One region of the Vibrio diazotrophicus genome, then DNA from elsewhere that is predicted to be linked to it. Evidence: predicted binding sites of a transcription regulator. Region 1 holds the regulator's gene; each other region holds the start of a gene.
The links. Region 1 encodes PurR, which represses purine synthesis genes. Its sites were predicted from a motif close to TNANGNAAACGTTTNCNTNA; they were not measured.

Region 1 (3,169 bases):
AAAAACAAAAAGCACTCGTAAAGAGTGCTTTTAAACTTAAGGTAAGTTTTTAACTTAAAGCTTCTGCATTAACTCGTCACGACGAGATTGAGGAATCACCGACCAGTGTTTACCTTCAATTGCACCTTCTAATGCCCAAAGTAACTCTAAACCAACAGTTGTGTTGTGAGTCTCTTGTACCGCTCTGAACGCGGCGAGTGCACCTTTTTGTTGAAGCATATCAACAGAATCGATGCCTGCTTTTTTCAGCATACGCTCTGTAGCCAGACGCATGTTAGGCAGATCTTTAAGGCGATCGGGTTTCGCTTTCGCTTGAGTTTCACGTTCTTGCTTTGCTGCTTCTAAAGCCTGTTTCGCCTCTTCAATAATCTGCTCTGGGGTTTCCCAAGCATTTTCAGGTAAAGCGAAATATTTTGTAACAACAGGGAAACCACGTTTCTTATAAACGTAAGGTTCATATCCTTGTTGCTGGAAATTTTTTGAGGAGTGATCATCTGCGCGAATGTGCAGTCGGTCGTTAACCACTAGAGCGAACATCGCGTCGTCGATGAAAATGCCGAACCCTCCGAACATAGAACGTGATTTCACACATCCTAGCTGCTCAAAAAGCCGCATTGAGTCTTTTAGTACTGGTTTATCCATGCTGTTAGTCTCGGTGTATTAACTAATACGCCACCAAATTCAGGTCCGAGAGAATAGCAAAAAAATACATGAAGTATGTCAATCAATAGTCAACTCATGTATAGATTTTTGCCATCGGCAACCCCGCTACCTACCAGTGATGAATGAACATCGTTTGGTTTAGGCCGGAGGCTTTGCGTCCCATCCTTTCAAATGGTTTGCCCTGTGCGTGACACTAGACTGAAAATAATAATCAAAAACTTGAATTAGCATCACATTTATGTGCGCTAAATGTGATTTTAGTTCAGAAAGTGAACTTTATGTTTACTGTTTTTATTACAATCGAAAAATTTTGCGAGAGACTTCTCGCAAGCCCTAGGAAGTTCTAGGGCTCTATTAAGTGTAACTTATTCTTTTGTGAGATCTTTTACTGTATCGCGTTCTACGATTTCTGGATGCATTTCAAAGATACGGCGTTCGTGTTCTTTGTCTTTAATGCGTTCTAGCAGGATTTCGAAAGCGTTTTTACCCACACGACGTTTCGGTTGGTGGATAGTTGTCAGTGGTGGTGAGAAGTACTCAGCCAATTCAATGTTGTCGTAACCAATGACAGAAATATCGTCAGGTACACGAACACCTTTCTGTTGCAGACGCGACATTAGACCCAGCGCCATGGTGTCGTTAAAACAGAACACTGCGGTTGGCATTTTATCCATTGCGATGATCTTATCGGCTGCTAAAACGGCAGTGTCGCACTCAAAGTTGCCTTCTAGAATCCAGTTATCATTTACTTCTAGATTGGCTTCGCCCATCGCGCGACGGAAACCAGCGATTCGTTCCTGGCAAGCCAGTTTGTTTAAATGGCCGCTGAGGCAAGCGATGTCTTTGTGTCCTCTGTCGATAAGGTACTTAGTTGCTAAGTAGCCACCTAGTTCAGAGTTGTCGATAATCTTGTCGGCTTTAGACGCTTCTGGACCCCAGTCCATAATAACTTTTGGAATGTCAGCATGTGCATTAAGCATTTCTGATAGTTCAGGAGTGAAGTCAGAACACATCACCAGAATACCATCGACACGTTTTTCAGCCAGCATTCGAATGTAGTCTCTTTGCTTCTCGTAAATACCACCCGTGTTACACAGAATTAGCGTATAACCTTGTCGGTAACAGTAGCTTTCTACGCCGTCGATAACTTCAGAGAAGAATAGGTTGGTGGATTGAGTAACCAACATACCGATAGTACGTGTTGTATTGCATTTCAAGCTACGTGCTACCGCACTTGGTGCGTAGTTTAGCTCTTTTACTGCTTCAAGAACTTTCTCTTGAGTTGCTTCTGCTACAAAGCGAGTTTTATTAATAACGTGTGATACGGTTGTGGTTGATACGCCTGCTAAGCGAGCAACGTCTTTAATCGTAGCCATAGATTTGTCCTGTTTTGACTGCTGATTTTAGCTAAATTTTATTAGGTCAAACAAACCCGATTACTGGCCGGATTCAGCAGCGGCGAAGTTGAAAAGCTTCTAGCCTAAAGTCACTAAAACACAAAAACCGCTTTGAAACAGCGGTTTGCGTTTTAAATAATGATTAATCATATTTTTGCTGTTGAGTTTAAACCGCAAACGGTTAGCTCGCAACGACAAATCATAAGCGCAAACTCAACGGTAGTCACAATTCATTGCCTAAAATGAGCTGTCGGCGAGAATCAGTCGCCAGTAAGGTAATGTAAATCAAGTTGTAGAAAAGCAACTAATAATACGGAGATTGAAGAATAAAACCCTAATTTGTCCACACTTGAGCAATGAAGAGAAAATTCTGGCACCCAGCTCAGTAAATGATTACGGATATAGTCTGCTTGAAACTGAAGTGCTTTCTCCATATGCGGCTCTTTTTCCAGTTCATTCGAACGGATAATTAGGTGGCCAAGAAAATCCAACTCGATAGAAAGATGATCATAAGACTCATCTGCCTGTTTCTGTACATGAACGCCATTTTGTTCCATCAGATCCGCAATCGCTTGTGCTGGGGATATATCAACAAGCTTAGATTTATCAAAATAGAGTGAAGCATAGGGTAGTGCAGAATTTTCATCACATTTTGAAAATAGATGATCAAAGCTGTTGGCTATTTGAATTTGAGCATCCTGTTGCTTGAGGAGCCGGTCGAGGACAGAAATGAACGTTTGGCTAGGTTCTGCTAAATGCGCATTCTCACCAAGACCTGCTAAGAAGCTATGAATCTCTGGGGAATCATAACGTGCTAACTCTTGTGTAGTGAGCTCATGAGTATACAGACCTGAAAGCCACCAATAAATTTCAGCACGTTTGTCATTGAATGCTTTAATTTCTTTCATCGCTTAGTTCCGGTTCAGCCTTTTTCTAAGTCTAAGCAATAATTGCGCTTTATATGAAATTTACTGATTAATTTGTTTGGAAATTGTGCTGTAAAGATAAGAAAAAACCCGCACTAGGCGGGTCTTAACAGAGTGTGAATATTACTACTGGTTTTGTGTTACGGTTTCTTCATAACCAGCGACATAGTCACGCAGACCCTG
Region 2 (3,169 bases), 1.5 Mb from region 1:
AGTGCAAGAACTGCTTCCATCCGGTTTATACGATCATCAAATAACTCTGGCGCAAGCGCTGCATACCATTCATCGCCCGCCATCGGATATCGATTTAAGTCTTTTTGATGATGGTCGCCATCCAGCGCAGATTCGTTTAATTATGGAAGAACTACTGGCACAGAACCTTTCAATGTTGGCAGTTCGCAGTAAAGGACAGCAAGATGTTGCCCTTCCTCTTAAAGCCTCTGACACGCTGAAAAATCAATTGCTGGAACAATTACCTTTTTCACCAACCAATGCCCAGACTCGCGTGGTTAACGAGATAGAAGCAGACCTTGCGAAACCTCACCCAATGATGCGTTTAGTCCAAGGGGATGTAGGTTCAGGTAAAACACTGGTTGCGGCACTGGCAGCAGCAAGAGCGATTGAAAACGGCTACCAAGTCGCTTTGATGGCACCAACAGAGTTGCTCGCAGAGCAGCACGCCATTAATTTCAGCCAGTGGTTTGAAGCTATGGGTATCAAGGTTGGCTGGTTAGCAGGCAAACTCAAAGGCAAAGCCAAAGAAGCCGAGCTCGCGCGTATTGCCAGTGGCGAAGTAAAAATGGTAGTGGGTACTCACGCACTGTTTCAAGAGCACGTGGTATTCGATCATTTAGCCTTGGTGATTATCGATGAGCAGCACCGTTTTGGTGTCCACCAGCGTTTGGAACTACGCGAAAAAGGCGCTAAACAAGGCGCGTATCCGCATCAATTGATCATGACAGCAACCCCTATTCCTCGAACGCTGGCGATGACAGCGTATGCGGATTTGGAAACCTCAATTATCGATGAACTTCCTCCGGGCAGAACACCGATTCAAACCGTCGCAATTCCGGATACCAAACGCGGTGATATCGTTGAACGAGTACGTAATGCTTGTCTGAATGAAGGTAAGCAAGCTTATTGGGTATGTACTCTGATTGATGAATCAGAAGTCTTGGAGGCGCAAGCCGCAGCAGACACTGCGGAAGAGCTGCAACGCAAACTGCCTAATGTCAAAATCGGTTTAGTTCACGGCAGAATGAGACCTGCCGAGAAGCAACAGGTCATGCAGGCATTCAAAAATAATGAGCTGCATCTTCTGGTCGCCACCACTGTGATTGAAGTGGGTGTTGATGTTCCCAACTCAAGCTTGATGATCATCGAAAACCCAGAGAGACTTGGTTTAGCCCAGCTCCACCAGCTGCGTGGTCGTGTTGGCCGAGGCTCTGTTGCCAGTCATTGTGTACTTCTGTACCACGCGCCACTTTCAAAAACAGCGCAAAAACGCCTAGGTGTACTGCGCGAAAGTAACGATGGATTTGTTATCGCGCAACGAGATTTGGAAATTCGTGGTCCCGGTGAACTACTCGGTACCAAGCAAACCGGTTTGGCTGACTTCAAAATTGCAGATTTAGTGCGAGATCAACGCTTAATTCCAGAAGTTCAGCGCATAGCTCGTCATATTCACGATAACTACCCAACAAACGCAACCGCAATTATTGATCGTTGGCTTGGCGAACGAGACGTTTACGCGAAAGCTTAACCCTTGAATTTATTCATCATATTTTCCTTTGCGCCAACTTAAAGCAAACGTTTGCTTTTTACAGTTATTACTCTATAATCGCCGCAAAATTTAGCCTTATATTTTTTAAGACTAATTTCCAGAGCGGAATCTGATTAACAGCAATCACAGACAACCATTCTGCTCCACAAGCAATGCCCATTCAGCGCATTTTTGTGTACGACTCAATTAGGAAAATAAAAATGACAACCGAAAACGCGGCTCGTAAGTCCGATCTTGTCTATCAACTCAATGACAGACCACCTTTGCCACACACTTTATTCGCTGCTCTTCAGCACCTGCTAGCTATGTTTGTAGCTGTTATCACGCCATCCCTTATTATTTGCCAAAGTTTAGGCGTACCAGCAGCAGAAACAAACACCATCATCAGCATGTCACTGTTTGCCTCAGGTGTGTCTTCTTTCATTCAAATTCGAACCATTGGTCCTATCGGCTCTGGCTTGCTGTCGATTCAAGGCACCAGCTTTAACTTCTTAGGTCCAATCATTGGTGCTGGCTTAGCGCTTAAAGCTGGCGGCGCAGATATTCAAACTATGATGGCCGCTATTTTCGGTACTATCCTTGTTGCTTCCTCTGCTGAAATTCTGCTTTCTCGTGTATTGGAATTCGCTCAGCGCGTTATCACTCCGCTGGTATCAGGCATTGTGGTGACATTGATCGGTTTGACTCTGATTCAAGTAGGCTTAGTCTCTATGGGTGGTGGTTACGCAGCGATGGGTGACGGCACTTTTGGCAGCCTAGATAAACTTGCCCTTGCGGGAACCGTTCTTGCCATCATCGTTCTGCTTAACCGCGCTCGCAACCCATACATTCGCGTAGCGTCTATTGTGATTGCGATGGTTGTTGGCCTCGCCTTGGCTTATTTCATGGGTATGGTTGATACCAGCAAAATGAGTGACACAGCGCTTATCGCTCTGCCTGTACCAATGCAATATGGCTTAAGTTTCGACTGGTCGCTGTTTATTCCATTGGTGCTGATTTTCCTAATCACGGCATTGGAAGCGATCGGAGATATTACTGCTACATCTGAAGTTTCTGGTGAACCAGTGAAAGGTCCGGTTTACATGAAGCGTATCAAAGGTGGTGTATTGGCAGATGGTCTCAACTCTGCACTTGCTGCGGTATTCAACAGCTTTCCGAACTCAACCTTTAGTCAGAACAATGGTGTGATTCTACTGACTGGCGTTGCTAGCCGTTATGTCGGTTACTTTATCGCTGGTATGTTAGTGCTGCTAGGTTTGTTCCCAGGAGTGGCTAGCTTTGTACAGCTGATTCCAGAACCGGTATTAGGCGGAGCGACCATCGTAATGTTCGGGACTATCGCCGCAGCGGGTATTCGCATCATCGCTCGTGTGGATTTAGATCGCCGAGCCATTCTGATCATGGCTCTGTCATTTTCTATGGGTCTTGGCATTGCTCAGAAACCAGAAATTCTGCAGTTCATGCCTGACTTTGTGAAAAGCATTTTCTCAACAGGTGTCGCCGCTGGCGGTATCACAGCAATTTTGTTGAACCTTCTGCTACCAGAAACGAAACCAGCAAGAAAAGAACAGCCAGAACAAGAGCTTGAACAAGCTTTAG
Region 3 (3,169 bases), 1.3 Mb from region 1:
CTCTTTTGCTTGTTCTTGTAGCTCAGGAGCATCAATAGCGGTTGAAAGGCTAAGGACACCATTCACGTGCACGTTTTCAGCTAATGGATAAACGGCAACTTCGCCATTTTTGCCACGAGCACCAACCAGAGAAACTTCACGGTCAAAAGGAACAAATTCTTCTGCAACAATCGCTTGGTTATTAGAAGAAGCAATACACTCTGCCATTTCTGGCCAAATTTTATCTGCATCTTCCTTGTTCTTCAGACGCCATTGACCTTTGCCGTCATAACCACCTAAAGCACTTTTTAGTACCATAGGAACGCCTACATGCGCGATCGCAGTATCGAAATCTTCACGGTTATTAATAACGGTGTACTTTGCATTACGTACGCCAGCGTTATCTAACAGTGCTTTTTCAAGTCGGCGGTCACCGCCAGCTTTAATGGAGTCAGTGCTTGGCAGGAATTTTCCGCTACGTTCACACACTTCAAGCACATCATGAGGAATATGCTCAAACTCAGCGGTAATGACATCAGCCTTTTCAATCGCTTGCTCTAAACCATGACCAATCACAGCTTGAGTTAAAGGATGAACGACATTCTTGCTGTTAACGTCAAACGCAGAAATTTCAATATTAAGTGGTGCGCCAGCCAATGACATCATACGTGCAAGCTGACCTGAACCTAATACCAATACGTGCATCAATTATTCCTCGGCTGGATTTGGATTTGCCAGTACAGATTCTGTTTGAGCCGTGCGGAAAGCTTCCACTTTTGCCATCACTTCTTCATCAAAAGTACCGATGATTTGAGCCGCTAGAAGCCCAGCATTAGCCGCGCCAGCTTCACCAATTGCAAGCGTACCTACCGCAATGCCTTTTGGCATTTGAACAATAGAGTATAGAGAGTCTAAGCCAGAAAGAGCGCGAGACTGAACCGGTACACCAAGAACCGGCAAGCTAGTGAATGCTGCTGTCATTCCCGGTAGGTGGGCAGCACCGCCAGCACCAGCGATAATCACTTTCAGGCCACGTTCTTTCGCGCTGCTTGCGTAGTCTGCTAGGAGTTGTGGAGTGCGATGAGCTGAAACTACTTTCGTTTCATAAGGAACACCGAATTGCTCTAGCATCTCTGCTGCAAGTTTCATGGTTGGCCAATCCGATTTGGAACCCATGATAATACCGACTTTCATCTCAAACTCCTTCAAGCATATTTATTTTGGTGAGCGAACGCCGCGCATTATACGAGGATTTTTACTTCAAGCAAACGATTGCGTTGTTGTAATCAACAAATGTTGGCGCATAAATTACCCTTCGATGTTGATGGAAGGGTGGTTTGAACTTCCGTTCGTTAAGGTATAGGCGAAGTCACCGATAATTTGTACACTGGGCGCAAATAGAAATAAGTCAGCTCAATTAGGTAGTTTTCGTGAATAATTTTGAACAAGCTTTACATGCATTGCAGTCTGGTGAAGTGATTGCTTACCCGACAGAAGGTGTTTTTGGTGTGGGTTGCGATCCAGACAGCCCTGAAGCCATCGAGAAGTTACTGCAACTAAAGCAAAGATCTGTAGAGAAAGGCTTGATTTTAATTGCAGCCTCATACGAACAACTGCTTCCTTATATAGATGAAAGCCAGTTAACCGCAGAACAATTACAACAAATCAAATCAACCTGGCCCGGTCCTGTCACTTGGGTTGTACCTGCGAGCAGTAAAGTATCCAAATGGGTAAGTGGTCAGTTTGATACCATCGCAGTGCGTGTGACCGATCATCCTCTGGTTCAACAACTGTGTAACGCTTACGGTAAACCGCTAACCTCAACCAGTGCAAACTTAACTGGTCAACCTTCGTGTATGACAACGGAAGAGGTTGAAGAGCAGCTTGGCGACAAACTGGTTGCGATTCTGCGTGGCGCAACTGGCGGGCGTAACAAACCAAGTGAAATTCGCGATGCGAAAACCCTACAAGTATTAAGACAGGGCTAACTCACTCTGCGATGGGAATTCGTAAGGAACAAAAGATGTCGACAATTAATAAAGAAGCAGTAAAGCAGTTTTTGCTGTCACTACAAGATCAAATCTGCCAGCAATTAGAGCATGTTGACGGTGGTGCCAAGTTTGTTGAAGATGCGTGGCATCGAGAGCCGGGCGAAAAGTTGGGCGGCGGTGGCCGCTCTCGTGTGATGCGTGATGGTTTGGTGTTTGAACAAGGTGGCGTGAACTTCTCACATGTTACTGGAAAGCAAATGCCAGCCTCAGCAACGGCGCATCGCCCTGAATTGGCGGGACGTAAGTTTGAAGCCATGGGTGTCTCTTTAGTTATGCACCCTAAAAACCCTTATGTTCCAACATCTCACGCCAACGTGCGCTTCTTTATTGCAGAGAAAGAAGGTGAAGAGCCAATTTGGTGGTTTGGTGGTGGTTTCGACTTAACACCTTTCTATCCTTTTGCTGAAGATTGCCAGCAGTGGCATTCAACCGCGAAAGCGTTATGTGAACCGTTTGGTGATGATGTTTATCAGCAGCATAAAGAATGGTGTGACCACTATTTCTATCTTCCTCACCGAGAAGAAACTCGCGGTGTCGGTGGCCTTTTCTTCGATGATCTGAATCATTGGGAGTTCGATAAGTGCTTTGACTATATCAAAGCGGTCGGTGAAGGTTACTGCCAAGCTTATGTGCCGATTGTTGAACGTCGTAAAGCAACCGAGTATGGCGAGAGAGAACGTCAATTCCAGTTGTATCGTCGTGGTCGCTACGTGGAATTTAACTTAGTCTTCGACCGAGGAACGCTTTTTGGCCTGCAGACTGGTGGTCGTACTGAATCAATACTGATGTCTATGCCGCCACTCGCTCGCTGGGAATATAACTACCAGCCGGAAGCTGGCAGCAGCGAAGCTAAACTGAATGAGTTTTTAGTGCCGCGCGAGTGGTGACAGAAATTGCACTGAGTGATAGGGTCGTTAAGTACTGTTAACTGTCCCCTTCCTACTTGAAGCTGCAACTCCAAGTAGGAAGGGTGTAACAGACTCAGCGACCTTTTTTATTGGTAGAGGCAGGGATATGGCTTTTGTAAAAGATCACTATGCGGTGTTTGGTAATCCTATCGGACACAGCAAATCACCGTTCATTCACACATTGTTTGCGCGTCAAACCAATCAAAGCATGGAATATACCGCTGAGTTAGC
Region 4 (3,169 bases), 730 kb from region 1:
GCAAGCAAGACGAGTTTATTATCACTCTGTGATAAATTATTCAGAAATAAAAAGGGCGCTTAACTAATTAGTTTCTTTTGGAAACTGGTAGTTAAGCGCCCTTTTTGCTGATCAGAGGATTAATCAATCAGACCATATTGCTCGTCAAGAATCTTGATGATCTCTTGCTTTGGATTGTCACTTAGCTCAATTTTGTGGCCGACAACTTTCTCAGCAATACCCAAGTAAGTGCGTGAAATATCCATTAGCGCTTCTAGTGGTAAAGCATTGTCACGTGCCAGTGCTTCACGCTCGGGCATACGATCTTTGTTGAGAAGGATATCTGGGTCAGGGAAGTAGTTTAGCAGGAACTGGCGGAAGCCTTCTTTCGAGTTTTCAACGATGTTGCCTTGCAAGTACTGCGCTTCATCCCAGATGCGTGATGAGTCTGGTGTACCCACTTCATCCATGTAGATCAGTTTTTCTGCGCCGTTAGCATCAGTGACATAACCAAATTCAAATTTGGTGTCTACGAAAATCTGGCCGATTTCTTTGAGTGCTTGGCTAATCACCCCGAAGCCTTCTTTAAGAAGTTTTTCGTACAGTGCAATGTCTTCCGCTTTGCTGAAATTGAACGCCGCGAAGTTGTCTTCGATATTTTTACGAGTGATGTTCACGTCGTCGGCTTCAGGAACTCCCGGAATGCCTTTAAGGATGCCTTTGGTTGAAGGTGTCATTAGCAGTTCAGGAAGTGCTTTGTCTTTTTCTAAACCTTCAGGAAGCTCAATACCGCAGAACTCACGTTCGCCTTTTGCGTACGCACGCCACATGGAACCTGTGATGTATTGACGACAAATGGCTTCAATCTTAATTGGCTTAGCTTTTTGAACAATCCAAACAAATGGGTGTGGGATATCCAGAATATGGCTATCTGCTAGACCGTTGTCTTTGAAAAGTTTGAACCAGTGGTTAGAGATCGCATTCAGTGCCGCGCCTTTACCCGGAACGCCTGCAATACCGCCTTCAGCATGCCAGATACAATCGAACGCCGAGATACGGTCGCTGATCACCATGATGGCAAGTGGTGCATCTTCAGCGACATCATAGCCTTTCTCTTTGATAAGGCGACGGCTGTCTTCTTCAGTTAGCCAGTACACAGAGCGAACTTTACCGCTATGAACAGGCTGATGGGTACGAATTGGGAGATCGTCATTGACGGCAAGAACTTGGTCAGCAAGGCTCATGGAGACATTCCTATCTTATTTCAAACGTCATATACCCATCCTACTTATAGACTGGCGCAATGGCAGAGCTAAGAGATTCGGGTATAGAAAGAAGATATCTAAGCACGGTGAGATATCAATTACTGCGCGCATCATACCAGAACTATTTTATGTCGCCATATAAAAAGCAAACGTTTGCTTAAATATCTTTTTGTTCGTAGATATGGTGTAAAAATAGAGTCATACAAACATGCGCAAAATGAAATGCTAGAGAGTGGGGATGTAAAACATTCAGTGAAAAAGCAGAAAAAGCCCTCTCATCGAGAGGGCAAAAGGCAGTGATAGAGATTAGTGAAATTGTGGTGCTGCAGGTTCTAGGAAAAACACTTCACAACGGTATTCTGTTGCCATTTGTTTGAGTAGTTTCTGGCTAACGATATCGATGTTACCAGAGGCAACCACGGCACTCGCGTTACCCGATTGGATAGCTTTCATCACAATGGTGATTTCTGATTGCGATTGCGATGGCTTCATATGAATGATTCTACTGCAATGTATTTGGTGAGCTGCTAGCTCGTGATACTGAGGACGCGGACATTCACCAGTAAACAGGATCCATTGTTTGTGCTCGGATAGACTTGAAAGGCGAACAAACATATCTGCAGCTTGCGTAGCTGAAAATGAATGATGTTTACTCGTTGGATTTCCAAAGCGAGTTACGTTTGATTCAACACCGAATGATTTGTTAACTAGCAATTCACTATTTAGCATAACACTGTCCTTTTATACATGCTGTATGTGTATACAGTAGTATTAAACCAAATACTGATCAAGAAGAAATTTGTGTTTTTGTGGGAAATTTGAGCAAAAAGTTATGATTGATTTTGTAACTTATTGATAAGTAAATGTGGTTTAAGTGAGTAGAGTTTGGCGACTGGTCAATCGTACATTCAAATTCTGCGGAAGTTAGTGACAGCGGTTAGTCTTACGAATTCTGTACAGGATTAATCGCTGGATCGCTATTTTTATCAAGAAGTTGGAGTTGCGACTATTCAGCGGTTTTATATGCTGTACAGTTATATTTCCCTGAGTCATCAAGATTTAAAGAATTTTCCTACGAGAGCCTCTATAGGCTGGCCTGCCTTGTTTCATTAAACTTGCTGTTGTAATCATTGAGTCGAAGCAGCGAATGAAAGTTGTCCAGCGTTTTTATCATCTCATCTTATTTTTATGTTTGTTGGCCAAGCTAACAGGCAATGCTGTTGCGGCTGACAAATCCACTTATAGTATCGCTATCAGTACTGAAGATATTATTGCTGAAACTCTTTTAGAAAGAGTTGCTCAGGAACTGTCTGTAAATTTCGAGCTGGTCCGTTTTGCTGAATATGCACCAAGATTAGATGCCGTTATTTCTGGTGAGGTTGATTTTGCTTCCAGCGTTACCTATACCGATGAGCGAGCAAAGAACCTGATATTTTCAGCACCAACCAACCTTGAATACACTTATCTTTTTAGTTCAACAAAAACCAATATTAAGGATATTTCAACGCTCGCTGTGCCCAGTGGAACAGTGTTTGCCGAGTTAATGCGAACGCAAAACCCAAATCTTCAGGTTGTTGAGTTCAACACGATCGCTGAAGCCAAAGATTTACTCTTCAGTGGTAAAGTGGAAGGTGTTGTCGATTCTGCGGTTCAATTGAAAGTTATGGCATTAGCGGGTATGAATGCCCAACTGCTCAACTATCAATTTCCGTTAAAGCCAGTTTCTCTAGTGACTGCGAAACCTGAGAACATCGAACTGCTAAAAAAAATGGAGCAGTATTTACACCAGCCAGAACGGCAACGCCTAATCAGGACTACTGCTGAGAACTATCAGTTTGAGGTTCAACGCCAAGCGTTACGAAAACGAGTGCTATTTAGTGGTGTTGATTTAAGCCGCCCATTTAAAGTTATTGTCGAGGATTACC

Region 2: a site for PurR is predicted at 1,589-1,608, ahead of AAGA51_RS00830 (uracil-xanthine permease family protein). Genes of this name have one in related genera too.
Region 3: a site for PurR is predicted at 1,240-1,259, ahead of purE (5-(carboxyamino)imidazole ribonucleotide mutase). Genes of this name have one in related genera too.
Region 4: a site for PurR is predicted at 1,386-1,405, ahead of AAGA51_RS05870 (phosphoribosylaminoimidazolesuccinocarboxamide synthase). Genes of this name have one in related genera too.

What each region holds. Positions count from the first base shown of each region.
Region 1 is NZ_CP151842.1:2,028,863-2,032,031, reverse strand. Features, by position in the region: gene AAGA51_RS09260 (TfoX/Sxy family DNA transformation protein) at 55-642, opposite strand; cyclic di-GMP riboswitch class I at 756-854, opposite strand; gene purR (HTH-type transcriptional repressor PurR) at 1,029-2,039, opposite strand; gene torD (molecular chaperone TorD) at 2,321-2,968, opposite strand; gene elyC (envelope biogenesis factor ElyC) at 3,113-3,169, opposite strand, start outside.
Region 2 is NZ_CP151842.1:181,389-184,557, reverse strand. Features, by position in the region: gene recG (ATP-dependent DNA helicase RecG) at 1-1,549, shown strand, start outside; gene AAGA51_RS00830 (uracil-xanthine permease family protein) at 1,771-3,169, shown strand, end outside.
Region 3 is NZ_CP151842.1:44,575-47,743, forward strand. Features, by position in the region: gene AAGA51_RS00200 (5-(carboxyamino)imidazole ribonucleotide synthase) at 1-684, opposite strand, end outside; gene purE (5-(carboxyamino)imidazole ribonucleotide mutase) at 688-1,173, opposite strand; gene AAGA51_RS00210 (L-threonylcarbamoyladenylate synthase) at 1,410-1,967, shown strand; gene hemF (oxygen-dependent coproporphyrinogen oxidase) at 2,003-2,917, shown strand; gene aroE (shikimate dehydrogenase) at 3,045-3,169, shown strand, end outside.
Region 4 is NZ_CP151842.1:1,295,798-1,298,966, forward strand. Features, by position in the region: gene AAGA51_RS05865 (hypothetical protein) at 1-32, shown strand, start outside; gene AAGA51_RS05870 (phosphoribosylaminoimidazolesuccinocarboxamide synthase) at 120-1,223, opposite strand; gene AAGA51_RS05875 (50S ribosomal protein L7ae) at 1,551-1,859, opposite strand; gene AAGA51_RS05880 (GGDEF domain-containing protein) at 2,392-3,169, shown strand, end outside.